One region of the Paenibacillus paludis genome, then DNA from elsewhere that is predicted to be linked to it. Evidence: riboswitches for the same ligand, from Rfam matches in the RefSeq annotation. Region 1 holds a riboswitch; each other region holds the start of a gene.
The links. Region 1 has a riboswitch for cyclic di-GMP ahead of ACAN56_RS08060 (hypothetical protein). Riboswitches for the same ligand answer to the same signal wherever they lie in the genome.
Positions count from the first base shown of each region.

Region 2: linked by a shared signal. The riboswitch ahead of ACAN56_RS09910 (collagen-binding domain-containing protein) and the one ahead of ACAN56_RS08060 (hypothetical protein) in region 1 are both predicted to bind cyclic di-GMP.
Region 3: linked by a shared signal. The riboswitch ahead of ACAN56_RS09170 (anti-repressor SinI family protein) and the one ahead of ACAN56_RS08060 (hypothetical protein) in region 1 are both predicted to bind cyclic di-GMP.

Region 1 is NZ_JBGJZP010000003.1:323,784-330,436, reverse strand. Features, by position in the region: gene ACAN56_RS08090 (alpha/beta hydrolase family protein) at 1-320, shown strand, start outside; gene ACAN56_RS08085 (hypothetical protein) at 498-689, shown strand; gene ACAN56_RS08080 (PadR family transcriptional regulator) at 1,111-1,656, shown strand; gene ACAN56_RS08075 (alpha/beta fold hydrolase) at 1,673-2,479, shown strand; gene ACAN56_RS08070 (ketoacyl-ACP synthase III) at 2,816-3,814, opposite strand; gene ACAN56_RS08065 (hypothetical protein) at 3,853-4,212, opposite strand; gene ACAN56_RS08060 (hypothetical protein) at 4,352-5,407, opposite strand; cyclic di-GMP riboswitch class I at 5,458-5,549, opposite strand; gene ACAN56_RS08055 (nucleotidyltransferase domain-containing protein) at 5,676-6,443, opposite strand; gene ACAN56_RS08050 (RNA polymerase sigma factor) at 6,565-6,653, shown strand, end outside.
Region 2 is NZ_JBGJZP010000004.1:242,783-249,435, forward strand. Features, by position in the region: gene ACAN56_RS09885 (hypothetical protein) at 1-121, opposite strand, end outside; gene ACAN56_RS09890 (phosphatidylinositol kinase) at 412-699, opposite strand; gene ACAN56_RS09895 (copper amine oxidase N-terminal domain-containing protein) at 821-1,726, opposite strand; gene ACAN56_RS09900 (ASCH domain-containing protein) at 2,078-2,500, shown strand; gene ACAN56_RS09905 (YhjD family protein) at 2,905-3,318, opposite strand; cyclic di-GMP riboswitch class I at 3,943-4,032, shown strand; gene ACAN56_RS09910 (collagen-binding domain-containing protein) at 4,116-6,653, shown strand, end outside.
Region 3 is NZ_JBGJZP010000004.1:103,317-109,969, forward strand. Features, by position in the region: gene ACAN56_RS09165 (2-oxoglutarate dehydrogenase E1 component) at 1-1,663, opposite strand, end outside; cyclic di-GMP riboswitch class I at 2,148-2,232, shown strand; gene ACAN56_RS09170 (anti-repressor SinI family protein) at 2,260-2,412, shown strand; gene ACAN56_RS09175 (helix-turn-helix domain-containing protein) at 2,513-2,845, opposite strand; gene ACAN56_RS09180 (hypothetical protein) at 3,267-4,265, shown strand; gene sipW (signal peptidase I SipW) at 4,284-4,877, shown strand; gene ACAN56_RS09190 (TasA family protein) at 4,964-5,467, shown strand; gene ACAN56_RS09195 (TasA family protein) at 5,552-6,373, shown strand; gene ACAN56_RS09200 (aldo/keto reductase) at 6,464-6,653, opposite strand, start outside.

The sequences.
Region 1 (6,653 bases):
CGATGCTGACGGAAAAGGATGTGCTATGGTACCAATTCTTTAATCTGCTCTTGACCTGCTACAAGATGGAAATGCGTGCTCCGAGAGAGTTCAAACGAAAAGAACTGAATGGTTACTCTTCGCCATTACTAATAATTTGTGCAGCAGATGATATTTTTTTCCCTCCCCACAAGGTCTTCCCAAAAGCCCAGACAGTCTTAGGAGGCTGCGATATCAAGGAGATGATTATCAAGGGGAAACATTTGCCCACAGCAGAAATCATGTGTAATGTATGTAAGGAAATTGATCAGTTATTTAAAGAAGTACACGAGCATCTATAAAACATTCTATTCATACCAAGAAAGGAACTCAGGGCTGTAGGGACTATTCTGATTATTAAAGATCATGAGGTATCCGATCTGTTCATTCTGACCCTTCTAGGCTCATTCCTTGCAGGCAGCTTCATCTGCGGAGATTTCGAGCATAGACCTTATGCCGCTTCGGTGTTTTTGCAAATATTGGATAACAAATCCGGCATCCCCTTTGATGCTGAGTCCCTGCTGAAGCTGATTGCGGTCATGCTGACCCTGTTGACGGTATATGCTGCGCGGCTGAGCATTTGCATCCTGTCTTCCTATGTACTGAAGAAGTCTTCACTTGTTACCTGCGTCTGGACAGCATTCTGGAAGAAAAAAGATTCAAAGAGCTGATTGCGAATCTCTCGCATGATCTGCGCACACCGCGTGTCACCCACTCGGACGGAGCTGTGGAAGTACAGATACTTGCCGGTCAACAAGCGGCTATCGTCTTCAGAAATCCAGTGAACGATGCTACTGCTATTGATATACAGAGTATATTTGAACAAGAGGCGCAACTACAGGACTGGGTTTGTCCATTGTCCGGCTGCTCGCGGAACAATCGGGCGGCAGCACCAGCGCCTCCATTCAGGATGGGGTGTTAGAAGCTAAATTCATAAATAGCACAACAGAGCACGGCAGGCACAACCTCCGCTGCTCTGTTTTTTTGTGCCGATGAGATGGCTTGTAAGGGTTGAAATTATAAGATCAACGCTGTATGATATATCTAATAGTTACATATCTAAAAGATACATTATAGTCAGGAGCGAGGGTTATGGCCAAATCAGGAAATACAATGTTCGCAGTTCTGGGTGTTTTAACGAAAGGAGTCTATTCCGGATATGACATCAAGAAGCATTTCAGCGGCTCGCTTCATCATTTCTGGAGTGAAAGTTACGGGCAGATTTATCCTGCTTTGAAGGAGCTTGTTGCTCAAGGATATGCTGTGGAAGCCAGCACACCCAATCAAACACGCGGGCAGAAGAAGTATCAGATTACGCCTGAAGGCATGGATCATTTCCGGGAATGGCTGTCCGCCCCCATCGGCGCCCTTAACTACCGGGATGAATTGCTGCTTAAGGTTTTTTTTGCAACCCCTCAGGATAGAGAAGTCATTAGAGGTTTGTTCGAACATGAGCTGGGTGAGCTCACAAATGCCATGGAGGTTTACCGTGAACAACAGCGTGCATTAATAACACAGAAGCAATCGCCGGAAGATTTACCGATGTGGATGTTAACCTTGAACTATGGGATCCTGTCAACCGAAGCTAGACTGCAGTGGTGCAAAGAATCAATTGAATGGTTAAATCAACAGCGTTAACGAGGGAGTGAAAAAAGTGAATCAGAGTGAACTGCATAACATCCAGGGTGTAAACTTTAACATCGATGTACAAGGAACAGGTGAACCGCTTGTGCTGCTGCATGGCGGCTACTCCAACCTCAAGGTGTGGGATCTCCATGTGGAAAGACTGGCTCAAGCTTATCAGGTGATCCGGTATGATCAGAGAGGATATGGACAAAGCGACGCTATCACCACTCCCTTCTCCTATTATCAGGACTTGAAATCCGTTCTGGATCATCTTGGGATTACCCGTGCCAGTGTTGTTGCCTCTTCCTTTGGAGGAAGTGCTGCGATTGACTTCGCTCTGGCCTATCCGGATCGTGTCAGCAAGCTAATCCTTGTTGCTCCTTCTGTTAACGGTGCCAAGTATCCCTTGCGGCTGTCCTGGGAAGGCATGAAGGATTTCCTGAGAGTCCGCCGGGTTGGAATTAACAAGGCTGCGGAGCATTTTATGAAGAACAGCTTCTGGCACTACCTCGTTCCACAAGATCAGACGCTTCGGGCTCAATTCAAAGAGCTTTATGTCAGTAATGAAGTCTTTTATCAAGGCAAGCCTAATTTGCATCGTCCTTTAATGCCTCCGGCCTACAGTCGCTTAAATGAAATCAGTCATCCAACACTTGTTATGGAAGCCGGTCTGGATTTACCCTTCAACAAGCAGATCTGCAGATACGTACATAAGAATATTCCAGCTTCAGAACTAGTTCAGCTGCGTCAATGCGGCCATTATCCACATCTTGAGCAGCCTGCTGAATTTATAGAGTTGATTATTGAATTCTTAAATAAAGACTATATTAATTGAACTTATAATTCTTCTATTTTGGGGTTGGCCGTGACTACAGAGAATATTTGGACTTCCGGCCGCTGTTAGGTTTGGATTTCCTGAATTTAACCGCGAATCGCGGTAGAAATCCAAACCTTGCCCACGCTTCCGAAGAGAGCTTTCCTGCGGAAAGCTTTCAGGCGGACGCTATCGCTCCTCCAGTTCCAAAATTCCCCTCCGCCACTTTTCCCTACATGTAATTCTCATGTTCAATCTATATAGATGGCTCGCCCGGCGAAAACACACAAAAAAGCCTGCGGCAAAGCGCAGGCTTTCGTTGTTTTTCTATCGCGTTCCATTACTGTAGTAGTGATGCTAGAGTCTCCACAGGGTAGCACAACTCGTAATACCCGCGCCTACCGACCACATAAAGAACAAGTCGCCGGGTACCAGCGTCCCGTCCTTAATCGCATGGTGAAGGGTGATAAACGGACTGCTTGTGCCTGTGTAGCCATAAATATCCCCAATGTAAGGGAATTTAACGAGTTCCTCGTCCAGCTTGCCCGCGATATCTTTAATGACGCTCAAGTTTAACTGACTAAGGATATAGTGCTTCACATCACTTTTGGTATATCCATGTTCCTGAAGCAGCTGCTCAATATTGGATACCGCTGTCGGGAAAGCCACATTGACGTTATACTCCGGATGAAGATAAATTTTCTTCTCTTCAAGCGACAGATGTTCTCCGTACATTTGCGTCATGCCTCCGGCAGGGAACTGCATATCCTCCGCCTTCTGCGTATTGGTGTAGTAAGCCGAATCTATCAGACCGGAATCCGTATCCTCCACTCTCTCCAGCAGAACCGCACAGGCCGCATCTCCGCAAAGGCCCTTGGACGCCAGGTCCCCTTCTTTGTAGAAACGGGCAATCTGCTCCGACCCTACAATGAGTGCGTATCTCACTCTGGGAGTGGATATCATGGATCGGGCTGCTTGGTCAGCAGCGACAACCATACCTACACAGTTGGCATTGCTGTCATAGATAATGCAGGAATCTTTACCCTCCAGCGCCTGATGCACAAATGCAGCATCTGTCGGAGCGCTGAAATCATGTGTTCCTGAGGAGAATACGATCATATCCAAATCGCTTCCGCTGAGCCCACAGCTCTTCAATAGCTTTTTGGATGCTTCAATAGCCATATAAAGCGTGCTCTCTTCATAGTCCGCCGCGTAATAACGATCCTTACGGCCAAAGAACTCCCAAATGCCGATAAGCTTGTCCGCTGAAGATCCGGCCTGCAGAGCCAATTCCTCATTGCTGATCTTATAGGCAGGATGGTACACTTCGGTGCTTACTATTTTGACATTAGCCATGGTTGACCACCCTCTGCTTTAGATTTAGGATATACGATTTAGGATTTAACGATTGCCCAAGCCTCTTCCACCGTATCCACAAAATGTCCTTTAAATCCGGCGCTTGGAGCTACTCTCTGTAATTGAGATTTGGCTACTACTTTCTTCGGATTCACCAGAACCGCATGTTTAAAACCGTTATACAGCACATAGCAGCGTTCCAGAACCGGTAGTATCTCCGGCTTGAAGGGCGCCATATCGTTGCAGTCAATAATCAGAGACATCTCGTGGATCGGCAAAGTCGGCATGGACGCCTCGAATATTTCCACTTCTTTTACCGTTTCAGCCAATTCGGCAAATCCATGCAAGCTGATGAAGATGGTGTTGAATTCCGGGTACATTTTAGTTTCTGCGATCATTTTTTAACGACACTCCTCTAGTTGTTTTTTTTCAATTTGCGGTTGCGGGATTCATTGGAAATAGGTTCATACCCAAAATTTACCGCTTTACTACTATCGTCAAATTGCACTGTTTTTTTGATAGTTTCTGAAAATTCATTTATGGCGTTCTGACTATTGTACGAAGCACAATATAGTCATTTGCGTCGCGTGAGATCAGTGTGTCTTTATTGAAATACACAAGATTGTCCGCACTGCGGTTTCGTTCCCCAAGCAAAAAGAGTTCCCCGTTTCGGAGGTTCACTCCGCGGGCTACCAGTTTATTGTTCATCATTTCCGAGAACACCGCATAATTGTCACCCACGATTAATAGATCATTCCGGTCGCCATTTACCCATTCACGTTTAAGCAATACTTTAACCGGAGCTCCGGCTTTACTGCGGTCCATCGTCATATAAATGAAATAATTTTTGGTCTTGCCGGCAGCATCCACTTCTTTGGAGTCAATCATCCAGACAATATCTTTACCATTCGAAGCTACGAGGTTGAAGGATTCATTTTCTTTCAGCTTGTAAAGCTCAATTGTTTTTGAACTTGGCAGATCATACAGATACAACGTGCCGGTGTCCCATTTGCTATAGATGAACTTGTCATCTACAAACTGGTGGACCTGATCAAAACCGAGATCATTGATGGTCTGAGTTTCCAGCGTCGTTTTGTTAGTGAAGTAAAAATCTGAGCCACTGCTGTGTGCATAATATTTGTCACCCACACCCAGTAATTCCGGAGTTTTCACTTCCAGCGGAAGCTCGCTTGTTTTTTTTGTTTTCAAATTGTACTGTACCAGCTTCTTCGGGTAGATATTAATTCGTTTAGTCACTTCAATTGTAGACTCATAATAATAAACACTGTCTCCCAGGAGCTGCAGGTTCGTTTTGAACGTGTTAGTAGAAGTGACTTTCTCCGTCGTCTTCTTCTTCCAGTTATGTAAGTACAGCTGATAAGCCCCTTTGCTATCCTTCTCCAGTGAAGCGATCGTGTCACCCGTGAACTTGTAGTTGTAGTCAAGCGGCATGTTATATGCAGTTTTGACATCTGTAAAAGTGTAATTCGCAGCTGCGTGGACCGGAGTAGCAATCAGGGGTCCTGCAGCCAAGGCCGCAGCCAGAATAAACGCTAAACCTGGCCTTATTTTGTGGCGAATCTTCAAAAACATGTTTTTTTATTCTCCTTTTGTTGTATTTAGACAACAAAAAACCAAACTACATGAGCGTCCCCGCTGTCATGCCGCTTTCGTGAGCGGTTTAGACCGGTGGCTTTGCGTCTTCCGCCTTTCGGCGGAGTTGCCTTTGTTCATCAGCTGGCGCTTCCGAATCACAAACATATTTTGGTATTTATTATCTATCTAAATTTATAATTCGACAATAGCAGTCATTATCCTCCTTTTTTCTCACATTCAAATATTGTTCGCTGTATCTGTTTTGTTACGATAGTGCGTAGATCCGTTTGACCATAAAATCGAAAAAACGCTGATTCCAGTTCTCTGACAGCCTTTCGGTCAATTCTGCAATTAACGCTGCAGCGAGGTCCACCAGCTTCTGGACACCTGAAGGTAATGCATCCGGTCCAAGACCATTTAACGCTCCTGTTAACTCATCCAGTTGCTGTGGACTGAGTTTGCGATGCAGTCTCTTAATGCCGAGCTGCGCTGTAGAAGGATCTACTACATGCCGCAGAACCGCCATTAGATCTGCTGCCAGATGACTGCCGAGCCGATGTGCCCAGAGCAAATCGCCGCGAAGATACGCGGTTTCAAATTCCAGAAGGCTGAAAGTGAAACCGGAAAGGATCCTCGTAATCTCCGCATCCGACATGGGGAAGCTCTCTGCCTTGTAGTTGGCAAGACATCCCTCGGGATCATGCAGGACAAGGATTTGCTCGGTTTGTTTCAGACTCTCCTCAGTCACCGTATAAAGATCGAAATGCAGTCCGTCTTCAAACACGCCAACAATTTGCGGGCCTACGAAGTTAGCTTCCGACCAGAATATCAGCGGTTTATAGGTCTCCATATGGGATATTCTGCGCGCTAAAAAGTCCGTCAAGCCCTCGCTGTGGACCAAACAATACAAATCAACATCCGAGTAAACATCCTGCTGTCCTCTGGCATGTGCACCTTTCAGAAATACCGCCCTGACTGCCGGATCACCCTTTACGGCCAAGCCTACCAGACGGATTGCTTCGTCTTGTTTCATTCTCTCTTCCCCCTGCAATGTGTAGTATGATCTGAACATAATCTTTCTTTTTTTATTAAAAGTGAGAAATATTGTGGCGCTGGTGCGTCTTATATACAAATAAATCAATTGGAGGCACTGGATGAAGGCACAGGAAAACGATGAACAAATCATTGCCGAAGTGCTGCAGGGCAACCGTGAGGCCTTTGCGGTACTCGTAGACAGATACAA
Region 2 (6,653 bases), on a different contig from region 1:
CGGCAGTGGTTAATCCAATCTGGCCAATTAATACATTTTGGTTTGCTGTCAATCCTGCGCCATTCATGCTGCCGGCAATGCTAGCGTTTTGAGAAGTCCGAGCATCGAGTAAACGTGTCATATATCTAGCCTCCCATAGTTTTTGAGATATGGTATGCAGCTATTCCGAAGAGTTCGTCCGCAGGGAGGCAATCATTTAGAGACGGCTGGCCGCCAAGAGTTGTAATACATCCTTCACTAGCTTGTCTCATTGGGAACTGCGGGATTATGGCGGTCAGGATGAATGAGTAAACGGATTCCAGAGTGGGCCAATATGTAGAAATTGCACAGCGGGGGATAGCGGTTATACAGCGGCAGTTATTTTGAGGGGCTGGCAAAGGCGAAGGGAGGGGAATTCCCTCCCTCCTGTCATCAAATAAAAAACGGGAGTAAGAACAAAGCAGTAATGGCGCCAAAAGGGATCCGTCTCTGGATAAAGCGGCGTCTGGGGAAAAAACCTGGATGGAAACCGAATTGTCTGTAGGTAGAGTTTTGCGCGGGCATACCCTGAAACATCTCGTTTGTGGGAATAGCAAGAGTAACGAAATCCTGGTCTACATGGGCAATAAACCCATCATGAGACTGACCATCCGTAGTAGTTACACCAACGTACTTATTCATGCAACTCCAAGCGACTTGTTGATAATTATTTGCTTCCATAAAATAATACCTCCTCAGATAAATACATCCTGACAACAGTCTATGGACTATAACCTACATTGTTGACGGCGAATGCCCATTAATTATTATTTGATGTATTACATTCTTAAGGAGGGAATGTTCATTGATTTTCTTCTTTGAAATTAACGATAATGTCACTCAATTGTTTAGGGTTTACAACCTTATGAGAGAACTCTACCGACCCATCCGCACCAATAATTCCATATTCTCCTTCATCATAAGGGAATATTCTATCTTCAAAGTAGATGAGCCTGGACGTTAATTTTGGTTGCTCCCCCCAGAGGGTATCTATGCCTGTACCCAAAAATTTGGCCAAAGGACTAGATGAGTTTTCCTGAGTCTTAGCCGACATCTGACCTTCCCAAACAAGGCTCATGTATCCATTCTTCAACTCGTAATAATAAATGCTATCGCTGTGTAGGAAATACCACTTAGAATAGTCATTTTCAGTGTAAATAAAACTAGTCATAGGGCCTTCCGGATGCACAGTGGAATAGTAAAATTGAACCCGCGGCAAACCAATGACGGCTAACCTTGCTTTAGCCAGATCGCCGCTGTTCAATTCTTTCTGAATCTCCGGATTTGGAGAAATAATCACAATACCGTTATTCTTCGAATCCCAATGAACAAGCGTTCCGAAACTTCCGCTCATGAACCGTAACGGGACATAAACGGTGTTTTTTTCAACAAAAGGCGGCGTATCTAATTCTAGTTTTTTCTCATTTATCCTCGCAGCACCGCTGCCGACGGCAAGGCTCAATGTGTCCGAAGTATGCGGGTCAACAACCAAAACCGTTTTGGATCTGCTGTTCCAGGTCACCTTATAACCCAAAGACTGCGCAGTGCGAATAGGAACATAACTCACGTTCTTCCTGACCAAAGGAGAAGGTAACTCATCCTGTACCGCCCCGTTTACATTTAGTTTTAGGGGGTTAGCAGCATTCGCTGTACCGCCGATTGAAAAGATAAACAATACAGTAAAAAACAAAAATAATGTTTTTTTCAAGTTGATCCATCCTTTTCTTTTTTTAGTTAGACTTGCTGATTTGGAAAAAGTTGCAGCACCAAGTGAAGCCGGGGCCTTAACCTTGGAGTAGGCAGCCAGCCATCTAACATTTCTTCTACCGTCGAGAGGAACTTTACAAAACCTTATTGAACCTTATAATGAGTAGTGAAGCGCCGCAAAGATCATACAGAACCTAATTGAACCTTACAGATAGGTGTGGGTTACGCTCATAATGCTTAAGCCGGGGGCAATTTCCTTCACCAGCATCTCAAAAAAACTATATGCGGCGCGGTTTTCCGGATTCCCGGTGGGCTGCGCCTTTCCTTTGTTGCAGAGAGGGGGCAGAATGTTATGCGATGCCTGACTATACGGCAGCCTTGGGCGACGCTCGTTGCTCTTGGTGAAAAATCATTCGAGACCCGTTCCTGGAGAACGGCTTACCGGGGTGAAATCGCCATTCATGCCGGTTTGAAGATTGATAAGGCAGTATGCTTACGGGAGCCTTTCCGATCGGTGCTCGCCCGTCATGGTCTTACAGCGGACAATTTGCCTGCCGGAGCGATTGTAGCGACAGGATCGCTGATAAACTGTTATGAAGTTACAGCTGGTATGGCTGAAGAAGGCTGGCCCTACGGCAGCGAATATATCTTTGGAGATTATAGGGAGGGACGGTTTGCCTGGGAACTGACGGGGGTCACTCCGCTTGAGGACAACATTCCGGCCAAAGGCCGACTGGGCTTCTGGGAGCATCCTGTTCTGCAAAGAAAGCGGTGAAGCGCTTATGGAATTTCAGACCGGCAAGTCTAACTGGATAGACGGAAAATGTTATGACAGTACCGGCGGTTCGGTGAAATATAGGTATGAATGGGATGCTGTCCGGGTATCTTTTTAAATATAGGGCTTTGTGTATCTTATCTCTGCCGGAGCCAATCAGGTGTTCAGGAAGGAGCGTATGCATAGGAAATGGGCAGTCTTCTTATTGCGTGGCTTTGCATGTTATGTTTATTTCTTACGTTTAAGGATAAGGTAAGCCGGAGAATTCTATATCCCGTGGCGCTGGTAGTTATTTTCGGCACATTGGGTTATTGGAAGGTTTTAATGTAATCTATAGCGGGTACTTTACAGGTCTTGCCGACTCCCATGGCGAGGCCTGTTTTTATTCTTCAACGCACCAAAGGCTATAGGCTTGCTTGAGGGCCGGATTTGTTTTTGTACTGTTCCTCATAGCTGTGGTAGCCGGAGATATCGAGTCCCAGGTATTTGCGCATATGGATAGCGGCCTGTGCAGCGATGACGTCATCCAGCAGCAGCATCCGTTCATGATATCCCCGGCATATAAATTTGGCCTCGATGCCGACCTGGAGCCGCTGCTGTTCATAGACCTTAACTCCGCGTTTCCTCATTTCGGCGCGCACATCCCTCAGATCGGCAGTAGCCGCATTCGCAGCAGTACGGAGAACATCCATGTATGGGGCGGGGGTCCGCAGTTGTGTCGACATAATGGCTGAATCCCGTTCAAAGGCTGATAAAATCAGCGGAAGCAATATATAGGATTTGACCAGTGTATTATCGTTACTCTCCGCTCTATGCATAAATTCAATCACCTCTAATAAGAACGTATATTCGTATTTTAACCGATTATTCAAAAATTAATCAATGGAATTTCTAAACAACTGAAACAATGTGACATAATTCACAAAATAATTATAAGAATTATTTTATATTAAAATTGAAATAATAAATATTGAAAAATAAAGCTCATTGATAAGGAGAATTGTGATGAATTATGAGGGAAGTCTCCGCCGCGGGTTGTTGTTCGGGTTGTTTCTAAGTGTTCCACTATGGATGTCCATGATCGGCTGGGTTCAGCTGTTATAAAATATACAAATTCTAAGTCCGGCTGTTGCCCGCTGACTTGTGTAAAATTGACAATGACTAAAAACTGCTGCCAAGAGCTGGCGACAGTTTTTTTGCCGTTTCGACATAAGTTGAAAAGTGGTTCGAATATACTAATTTTTAATATTGAAAATTTGTTTTATATGATCGGTAAATACAACGAAACCCTTATGTGATGCGGGATTGAGGACTTTTTAAGAGAATCTATCAAAAAAAATAAGGAATAGATTGACAAACGGAGGGGTGAAGAGATAGACTGATTCTAGTCCGAAAGTAACAAAAGTCATAGACTACATAGAATACAACTGTTACCAACTTCTCATGTATAATCGCAAACCGTTCGAAAGAGCGGGACGCAAAGTCAGGAATCTACAGCACTCTAAAGGTGCCATGATCGTCCGGCCGCCATGAAGCTAACCCTTCTTGGCGGTCTTTTTGTTGTTACGGGCTAATCTGTGCATTCATAGAATAGTTACATAGGAGGTGCATATCGTTGTTGAAGAAAAAATCATTAGCCTTGATTCTGACGGGGATTTTAACCATCGGCAATATGCTTCATCCGGGGATCAATGCAGAGGCGGCGGCAAGTATGCCGTACACCCCAACACCGGTGCTGGGAGTCGCCGGGAATTTCAATGCCTTTATCTTTGGAGATTTCTCGCAAAGCAATGACCAGATTCACGGACGGCTTGCTGCTGCAGGGAATATTACTCTTCAGGGATATGGAGTATCCAAGGATGCTGTGGGCGGAGATGTGCTTATCGCCGGCAAAGACATCGACTTTTCAAATGGAACAGTTTATGGCACCTCTGTGTATGGAGGCAGCATGAAAAGTTCAGGAGCTGATCTTAAAGGAGGTACGCGGCAGGACCATCCGATCGATTTTCAAGCTGAGGAGCAATTTTTGATTCAGCGTTCGAGTGAACTCGCTGCTCTGAAACAAACGCAGCCCTTTGTCAGAGATGGAGGGGAAATGACGATTAACGCTCCGGATTCCTTTAATGTCATTCATTTGACTGCTGCGGATTTGGCGGTTACCAACGGTCTCCAGTTCAACATTGCAGGAAATGCCACGGTAATTATCAATGTAAGCGGGAATAAGGTCGTCATTCCGGATTTTCAAATGTGGAACGGCAAACCTCACAATGTGCTGTTCAACTTCTACGAAGCTTCTTCTGTAGCAAATGGCAACACAACCATTGAAGGCACCATGTTAGCGCCTCATGCCTTTGTGGCATTCAGCCGAGCTGAGCTGCATGGTACCCTTATTGCAAAAGGATTCAGCGGTTATATTCAGATGCATCATCATACCTTTGAGGGAACGGTGCCGCCAGTCGGGCCGACACCAACACCGACACCAACACCAACACCGACGCCGATACCGACGGCGACACCGACACCAACGCCGATACCGACGGCGACGCCAACACCGACGCCGATACCGACACCAACACCAACACCAACGCCGATACCGACGCCAACACCGACGCCGATACCGACACCAACACCGACACCAACACCAACACCAACACCAACACCAACACCGACGGCGACGCCAACACCGACGGCGACGGCGACGGCGACACCGACACCAACGCCGATACCGACGGCGACGCCAACACCGACGCCGATACCGACACCAACACCAACACCAACGCCGATACCGACGCCAACACCGACGCCGATACCGACACCAACACCGACACCAACACCAACACCAACACCAACACCAACACCGACGGCGACGCCAACACCGACGGCGACGGCGACGGCGACACCGACACCAACGCCGATACCGACGGCGACGCCAACACCGACGCCGATACCGACACCAACACCAACACCAACGCCGATACCGACGCCAACACCGACGCCGATACCGACACCAACACCGACACCAACACCAACACCAACACCAACACCAACACCGACGGCGACGCCAACACCGACGGCGACGGCGACGGCGACACCGACACCAACGCCGATACCGACGGCGACGCCAACACCGACGCCGATACCGACACCAACACCAACACCAACGCCGATACCGACGCCAACACCGACGCCGATACCGACACCAACACCGACACCAACACCAACACCAACACCAACACCAACACCGACGGCGACGCCAACACCGACGGCGACGGCGACGGCGACACCGACACCAACGCCGATACCGACGGCGACACCGACACCAACGCCGATACCGACGGCGACGCCAACACCGACGCCGATACCGACGGCGACGCCAACACCGACGGCGACACCAACGCCGACACCGACACCAACGCCGACACCGACACCAACGGCGACGCCAACACCGACGTCGACGCCAACACCGACGGTGACACCGACAGCAACGCCAACGGCGACGCCGACGCCGACACCAACACCGGTGCCGACACCGGTGCCAACACCGACGGCGACGCCAACGCCAACGCCGGTACCAACGCCGACACCAACACCGACGGCGACACCGACGCCAACGCCAACGCCGGTACCAACGCCTACACCAACACCGACGGAGACACCAACGCCGGTACCAACGCCAACACCGACGGCGACACCGACACCAACGGCGACGGCAACGCCAACGCCGACACCAACAGCGACGGCGACACCAACGCCGACGCCAACACCGACGGCGACACCAACGCCAACACCGGTGCCGACACCAACGCCGACGGCGACACCGACACCAACAGCGACGGCGACACCAACGGCGACGGCGACACCGACGCCAACGCCGACGCCAACACCAACGCCAACACCGGTGCCGACGCCAACACCTACACCAACGCCAACGCCGGTACCGACACCAACACCAACACCAACACCAACACCAACAGTGACGCCGACACCAACAGCGACGCCGACACCAACACCGGTGCCGACACCAACACCAACAGCGACGCCGACACCAACAGCGACGCCGACACCAACGCCGACACCAACACCGGTGCCGACACCAACGCTAACACCGGTGCCGACACCAACGCCGACACCAACGCCAACACCGGTGCCGACA
Region 3 (6,653 bases), on a different contig from region 1:
GAACCGCTGTAGGACGCTTCGGTGTAGGTGCGCTGTCCAGTGCAACTGAGGTTTTGGCCTCTGCGTTCTTATGCTTGCCTTCCTTCATCTTATCAAAGGCTTGCTGCAGTACGCCTTCAGCTTCGGCGTTCATTGCTGTAACGTCCTCTGCCGTGATAACTCTCTCCTCCTGCAGCCGTTCCGCGTACACTTTGTATACAGTAGGATGATTGCGCACTTTACCATAAACAATCGGCTGTGTCGTTTCCGGATCATCCATTTCATTATGTCCATGGCGGCGATAGCCGATCAAGTCAATCACGAAATCCTTCTTGAACAGATTGCGGTAGGCGCTGGCCAGACGGACGGCGGCAATACAAGCCTCCGGATCATCGGCATTGACATGCACAATCGGAATTTCATAACCCTTAGCCAGGTCACTGGCATAGTGGGTAGAACGGGAATCCTCACTTTCCGTCGTGAATCCGATCCGGTTATTGACGATAATATGCACTGTACCGCCGTTCTGATAACCTTTAAGCTTGCCGATATTAAGGGTTTCGGCCACGATGCCTTCACCCGGGAAGGCAGCATCGCCATGCATCAGCACAGCCATGGCTTTATTCGTATTTAGCTTAGGCAGACCCGGAGTGCTGCGGTCTTCCTGGGCCGCACGCGTGAAGCCCTCAACCACCGGATTGACGAATTCCAAGTGGCTCGGATTGTTGGCCAGAGTGATCCGTGTACGGACGGTTTCTCCTTCACGGACGGCGCGGTCAGCGCCGAGATGATATTTCACATCACCGGTCCAGCCGTAGTTGATGCCCATGGAGCCTTCGGAAGGGAACAGCTCCTTGTTCGGCGAATGATGGAATTCCGAGAAAATAATATCATAAGGTTTGCCCAGGATATGAGCCAGGACGTTAAGCCGTCCGCGATGCGCCATACCCATCAGGATATGTTCCGCACCGTCATGAGCGGCAGCACGCACGATTTCATCCAGCATCGGCACCAAGGCGTCATTGCCTTCCAGGCTGAAGCGTTTCTGGCCGACAAAAGTTTTATGAAGGAAAGTTTCGAATTGCTCTACCTGAATCAGCCTTTTCAGCAATTCTTTGCGCTCTGTGTTGTTTAGAGGCGCGGGAGAGCTGGTAGATTCCGCCTGGCTGTTCAGCCAGCGCAGCTCCTGCTCGTCACGCACATGCCCGAATTCATAGGCAATGGTCTGCGTGTAGGCCTGGCGCATCCGGTGAACGGCATCCCAAGCAGTATGAACGTCATTCGGGGCATTCTCCCAGATCAGCGAGGCGGGCATAGCCATTAAATCCTCGCGGGTCAGATCATAGGTTTCGTACTCCAAATATTTCGCCATCGGATTGTTTCCCCGGTCCAGCGGGTCGATATTGGCGGCCATATGGCCATGTATGCGGATATTGGCGATCAGCTTGGATGCCCTTACGGCCTTTCTAAGCCACTCAGTATCTCCTGAAACCACAGGCAGCGGTGCCTGTTCGGCATCAGGAGCCAATGGAGGGGGGCCGGAAAGGGTGAAGAGATCGCGGTAATTATGCTCTACTAAAGTTGGATCTTTTACAAATTGCTCATATTTCTCTTGGATGTAACCCAGATTGGGTCCGTAATACTTGCTCCACACAGTTTCGTTATAGGGATCTTTGGCTGCCATGAATACATCCTCCTAACGGATGAACTCCACGCGCGCCAAAATTTCGCCGGCGCCCTTGTGGAGCTTCGATGTTTGCGGTTTCATTCCTCATCTTATTGTGCAACTTTCAAGGCGGGTAATCAATTCATACTTTGGTTGAATCCGTTCGCAAAACGGTATGATTCAGTGCCTAATTCATACAGAACTATTATAAGTTTGGTTTCTTAACTATATGAAAATGATGCGGCGGTGTGATTGAAATGAACGAAATAAAAATGTTGTTTTCAGTTTTCATATATACATATATAGATAAAGAGGCTTGTTCTACAATTTTTTGGGATTATCGAGTAATTCGTACAAGCAGTTGGCAAAATAATCAATTATTTTTCGTTTCTAATTATACAATATTCCCATAAATCGACACACTTTTCGTGTAAGATATTGTATAATGTTATTGCGGATAACGGTTTCATGAATTTCTAACCAGATCCTTTCATGTAAAGGATCCAGTAAAGGGTAAACCTGCCGAAAGACAGGGGCACAAAGTCTCGGGTCTAATGTAGAAATACTACGACGGCCGGACTGCCTGGGGACGCGTAATCTTAGGAGGAGATTTCTTGGATAAGTCCAACCAGGGGAACAACGGAGAACTGCAGACAGTTGATCTGGATTTAGAATGGGTCTATTTGCTGATGTCGGCTAAGCAGGCGGGCATCAAAGCGGATGAAATCCGCCAATTTTTTAATGAGAAGACTTTGCAGGCGATGTAGCAGTTGGTTGTTAAAAGTTTTTGTACATACAGAAAGGGCACAGCGGATCTCTCCGCTGTGCCCTTTCTGTATGACCGGAAGTAGAAGGAACCTGCATGAATCAGGAATCCTTCTGCTCCAGCCGCCATTTTTGATAGTCCAAGAACTCTTTGAATTCCCGCTTGCTTATACCCGAAGCCATAGCTTCCAGTACGAGCCGGGACCATTCTCCATCCAGAGGTGACTCCTGCACATCGGAAGGCTCGCCGTAAAGCAGCGCATGAATGGATACCTGAAGTGCGTCAGCGATTTTTTCAATAAATTGAATAGAGGGGTTAGATTGTATATTTCTTTCCACATTGCTTAAGTATGATTTCGCCACATCAGCCTTATCCGCAAGCTCCGAAAGAGACAAGCCTTTTTCCAGACGGAGATGGTGGATGCGACTTCCCATATTATCTGGCACGATAAAAACGCCCCTCCGTACTTTTTGTTACAGTATAACAAATAACCGGAAGACGGACAAAGCACTATAGAATCAGTTCCGGTATGAATGATCCCCCTTTTATGTCGTTTCCACTCCACATTCCCATTATTTTCATTCCCTCTGCGGTATCATTTAGATTTTTCATACGAAAACGTTCGTTAAAAAGTACGATAAGCTGAGGAAAATGAAGCTAAAAGCAGAATTTTAACTATAAATCGTTCTTTATTAAGAATATTGCAACAAAATGAGATTTTTGATTTGTAGGAGTAATGGCATATACTTACGTCATGGTTCTTAATAACGAACGAATATCGTTCGTCATAAAGGCTGGGTGTTAATAGATTACCTTGTTTGCAGGAAATTGCAAGCAGCTAAAGGAGAGGCTCCTGTGAGGCTTTCACGTTCTTCCCGGAATAGAAACATCCGTCGGTATACGCTTCCCCAAATTGCAGGGATCGTAGTGATTTCGGCTTATGGCATCGGCCAAATTACAACGCCCACGTATGCATTGCTGACTAACGTCGCAGCAACCGAATCATCCAATATCACCACAGCATTTGTGTTTCCAAGCACGGTCGATCACATTGCCAACCAAGCCAGCGAAGCGATGAAGCTTGCGGTCCAGCAGCGTGAAGCGGCGAGAGAGGTGCTAGCGGAGATAACGGATAAGAATACGGACTCGGAGACCGCAGAGGGACGTATTGGAGGTATTCAAGAGGCTGCTGCACAAACGCGTGAGGCTGCGGCCGGCGCGGCTGCTTTTTTAGCTGAGCTTCAAGGCTATCTAACACGCTCGCAATTAGAGCTGGAGCAGCAAGTCAATGAAGTGAACCAGAGACTTTCTCCATATGAGGTCGATTTTAATCAATTAACAGCCGCACAAAATAACGATATCCCGGTATTCGAACAATTGCTCAGCCAAGCCAATCTAACGCTGGGCGAATTTCAGGAGATGGTTAGAAAGCTAAGCTCCATCAGAAGAGTGGACGCTTATGTGCAGGCAGCCTATCATCAGGCATCGACCGCGGCCGAACAGGCTAGGAGTTATGCGGACGAAACCTCGTTGATGCATACAGAGGCCGCTGACGTGATCCAAGGACTGAAAGAGGCTGAGAAGAAGGCGAAGCTCGAAGCGGAAGAAAAGGCGAAGCTCGAAGCCGAGGAGAAAGCGAAACTCGAGGCTGAGAAGAAGGCGAAGCTCGAAGCTGAGGAGAAAGCGAAACTCGAGGCTGAGAAGAAGACGAAACTCGAAGCCGAGGAGAAAGCGAAGCTCGAAGCTGAGGAGCAAGCAAAGCCTGATAAGACTGCTGAGCCTGAAGCCCCTGCCCCGGACGCGAATCCTGACAGCATAACGGTAAAAATAGGCGAAAAGCAAGGCGTATTCTAAACAAGGCGGTGCTCTCCAGTGATACTTAAATGGACTCGTAACCTATTGATGTATGCGTTAATTCTCATTTTTCTACTTACGCTGGTATCTGCAATCACTAGCCGGATGAATGGCGGAACGCCCAAGATTCTGGGCAAGGAAATTCTAACGGTGCTCTCCGGCTCCATGGAGCCCGGAATTCAGACGGGGGCTGTCATTGCCGTCAAACCGGTGAGTGAACAGAGTCAGGGATCTTTTAAACCAGGAGATGTAATCACTTACAAAGCTCTGGATGGATCAAACAGCCTGATTACCCACCGCATTGTCAGCGTGCTCGGCTCGGGAGAAAACACCCAGTATATCACCAAAGGCGACAATAACGATGCGCAGGATGCAGATCCTATTCCTTCAAGTAATGTTGTTGCACAGTACGCGGACTTTACCGTTCCGTTTCTGGGATATTTCATGAACTGGGTAAAATCGACCGCCGGGATTATTGTCGTAATGGTTATTCCGGGGATTTTTCTGGTCATCTCTTCCCTTATTACAATCTTCAAATCGATCATGCGCATGGAGGATCCTGTAGAGGTGCAGCTTGCGCCCGGAGAATCCCCGCCTGTTACGAACGGTTGATGCTTCTCCTAACGTGGTTAGGGAAGATTCAATAAATAATTCATAACATACTCCATTCATGGAGATCCAGGAGGAGACAAATAACAATGGCAAATCTCAAAAAAACGATGGCAATGGCAATGGCGACTACAGCACTGGGGGCAACATTAATTGCCGGGGGATCCTTCGCTATCTTTACGAGTTCCGCACAGAATACAGGCAATACGTTTGCTGCTGGCACGCTCAAGATTGAACTGGATAAGAAGGATGAAGCTCAGCAGAAATATTTCAACATCACAAATTGGGCTCCGGGAGATTCTGAGATCCAACCTGTAGTAGTTAGCAACAAAGGAACGCTTGAGCTGCGTTATGATCTCTCGCTGGCTGTAGGCGGCGACCTCGGCGGCGGAGCAACCCCGCTGGTCATTACCGCATACTCTGATGCGGCTGGAACGGTACCGCTTACCGTTGCCGACCGTGTGCTTGCTGTGGGCGGATCGGAGACGATTTATGTCAAAGCTGAGTTCCCGAAAGCAGCTGACAACAGCTACCAAGGCAAGTCGGGTACAGCCTCCATTAAAGTAGATGCAGAGCAGACTAAAAATAACTAAGCACTATAACGAACGGATCTATAGCTAAAAATCAAATAAAAAGGGGGGGTGTCCCCCCTTTTTTAATAAGGAGAGCTTACTTCAATGATGAAAAAGAAAAAAATGCTGATTGCCGCATTTTCCTCCGTGGTGCTGCTCTGCGCCGCCATTGGTGGAGGCACGTATGCCTTGTTCACCAGCTCCGCCCAAAACACCGGCAACACCTTTGCTTCCGGTACGTTGTCCTTAAGTACTCACCGCAATGACGTGCCGGTTGAAGGCCCGATGTTCTATACGGCTGACTCCGATGCCGGACGTATGGGAACAGGATTGTGGGCACCGAAAGATACCCACACCCGAGCCATGCTGATCAAGAATACCGGGACGCTGGATGCCAAACTGACCGATCTGATTGCCATCCCGGAAGGAACACCTGCACAGCAGGCCGATGCGCTCGCATTCGGTGAGCAAGCGGTAGTCACTGTAGCCGCTTTGGCTGCACCAGGCGGCGTCACTCTTAATGCCGATGCGCTCAATGAGGTGAACGAAGCTGCAGACCGGCTGTTCAAATCGTTGATTAACGGTCCTTCCTTCCTGAAGGCACTGGCACGCAACGGACAGGAAGCCTTCGCGATTGCCAGAGAAGCCGTGCTCGACTGGACATACCGCGTAGACAATAACGGCCAGACTGTACTGGTCAGCGTTTCCGATGCTTATGTAGGTTCACTTAAGGATTTGTACAACAGCGGGGCAGGCCGGGATGCCAACCTCCCGAACCTGATTCTTCCTGCCAAGAAGACGATGCATCTGGCCTATAACGTGACTTTTGTTGATGATACGGGTCTCGGCTTTGATAATGACAGTCTGCAAGGCAAATCGGTTAACTTCACCTTCAAGAACAACTTTGAGCAGGTGAAGAATAATTAGAATCAGGAATAGAACATAAAAGGAGCGTCATCTCCGGCTTCATGAACCGGAGATGACGCTCCTTTTGGTATGCGAATGAGGATATGAGGCTTACGGCAGCTTCTCGCCGCGCGAGCTGACATACAGGTCGTACCATTCCTTGCGCGTAAGCTCCAGCTTGTCCGCACCCGCGCAGGCGGCGATCCGCTGCGGATTCACCGTCCCGATTACCGGCTGGATGGCCGCAGGATGAGTCATCAGCCAAGACAGGACAATCACTTCAGGGGTAGTGTTCTTCTGT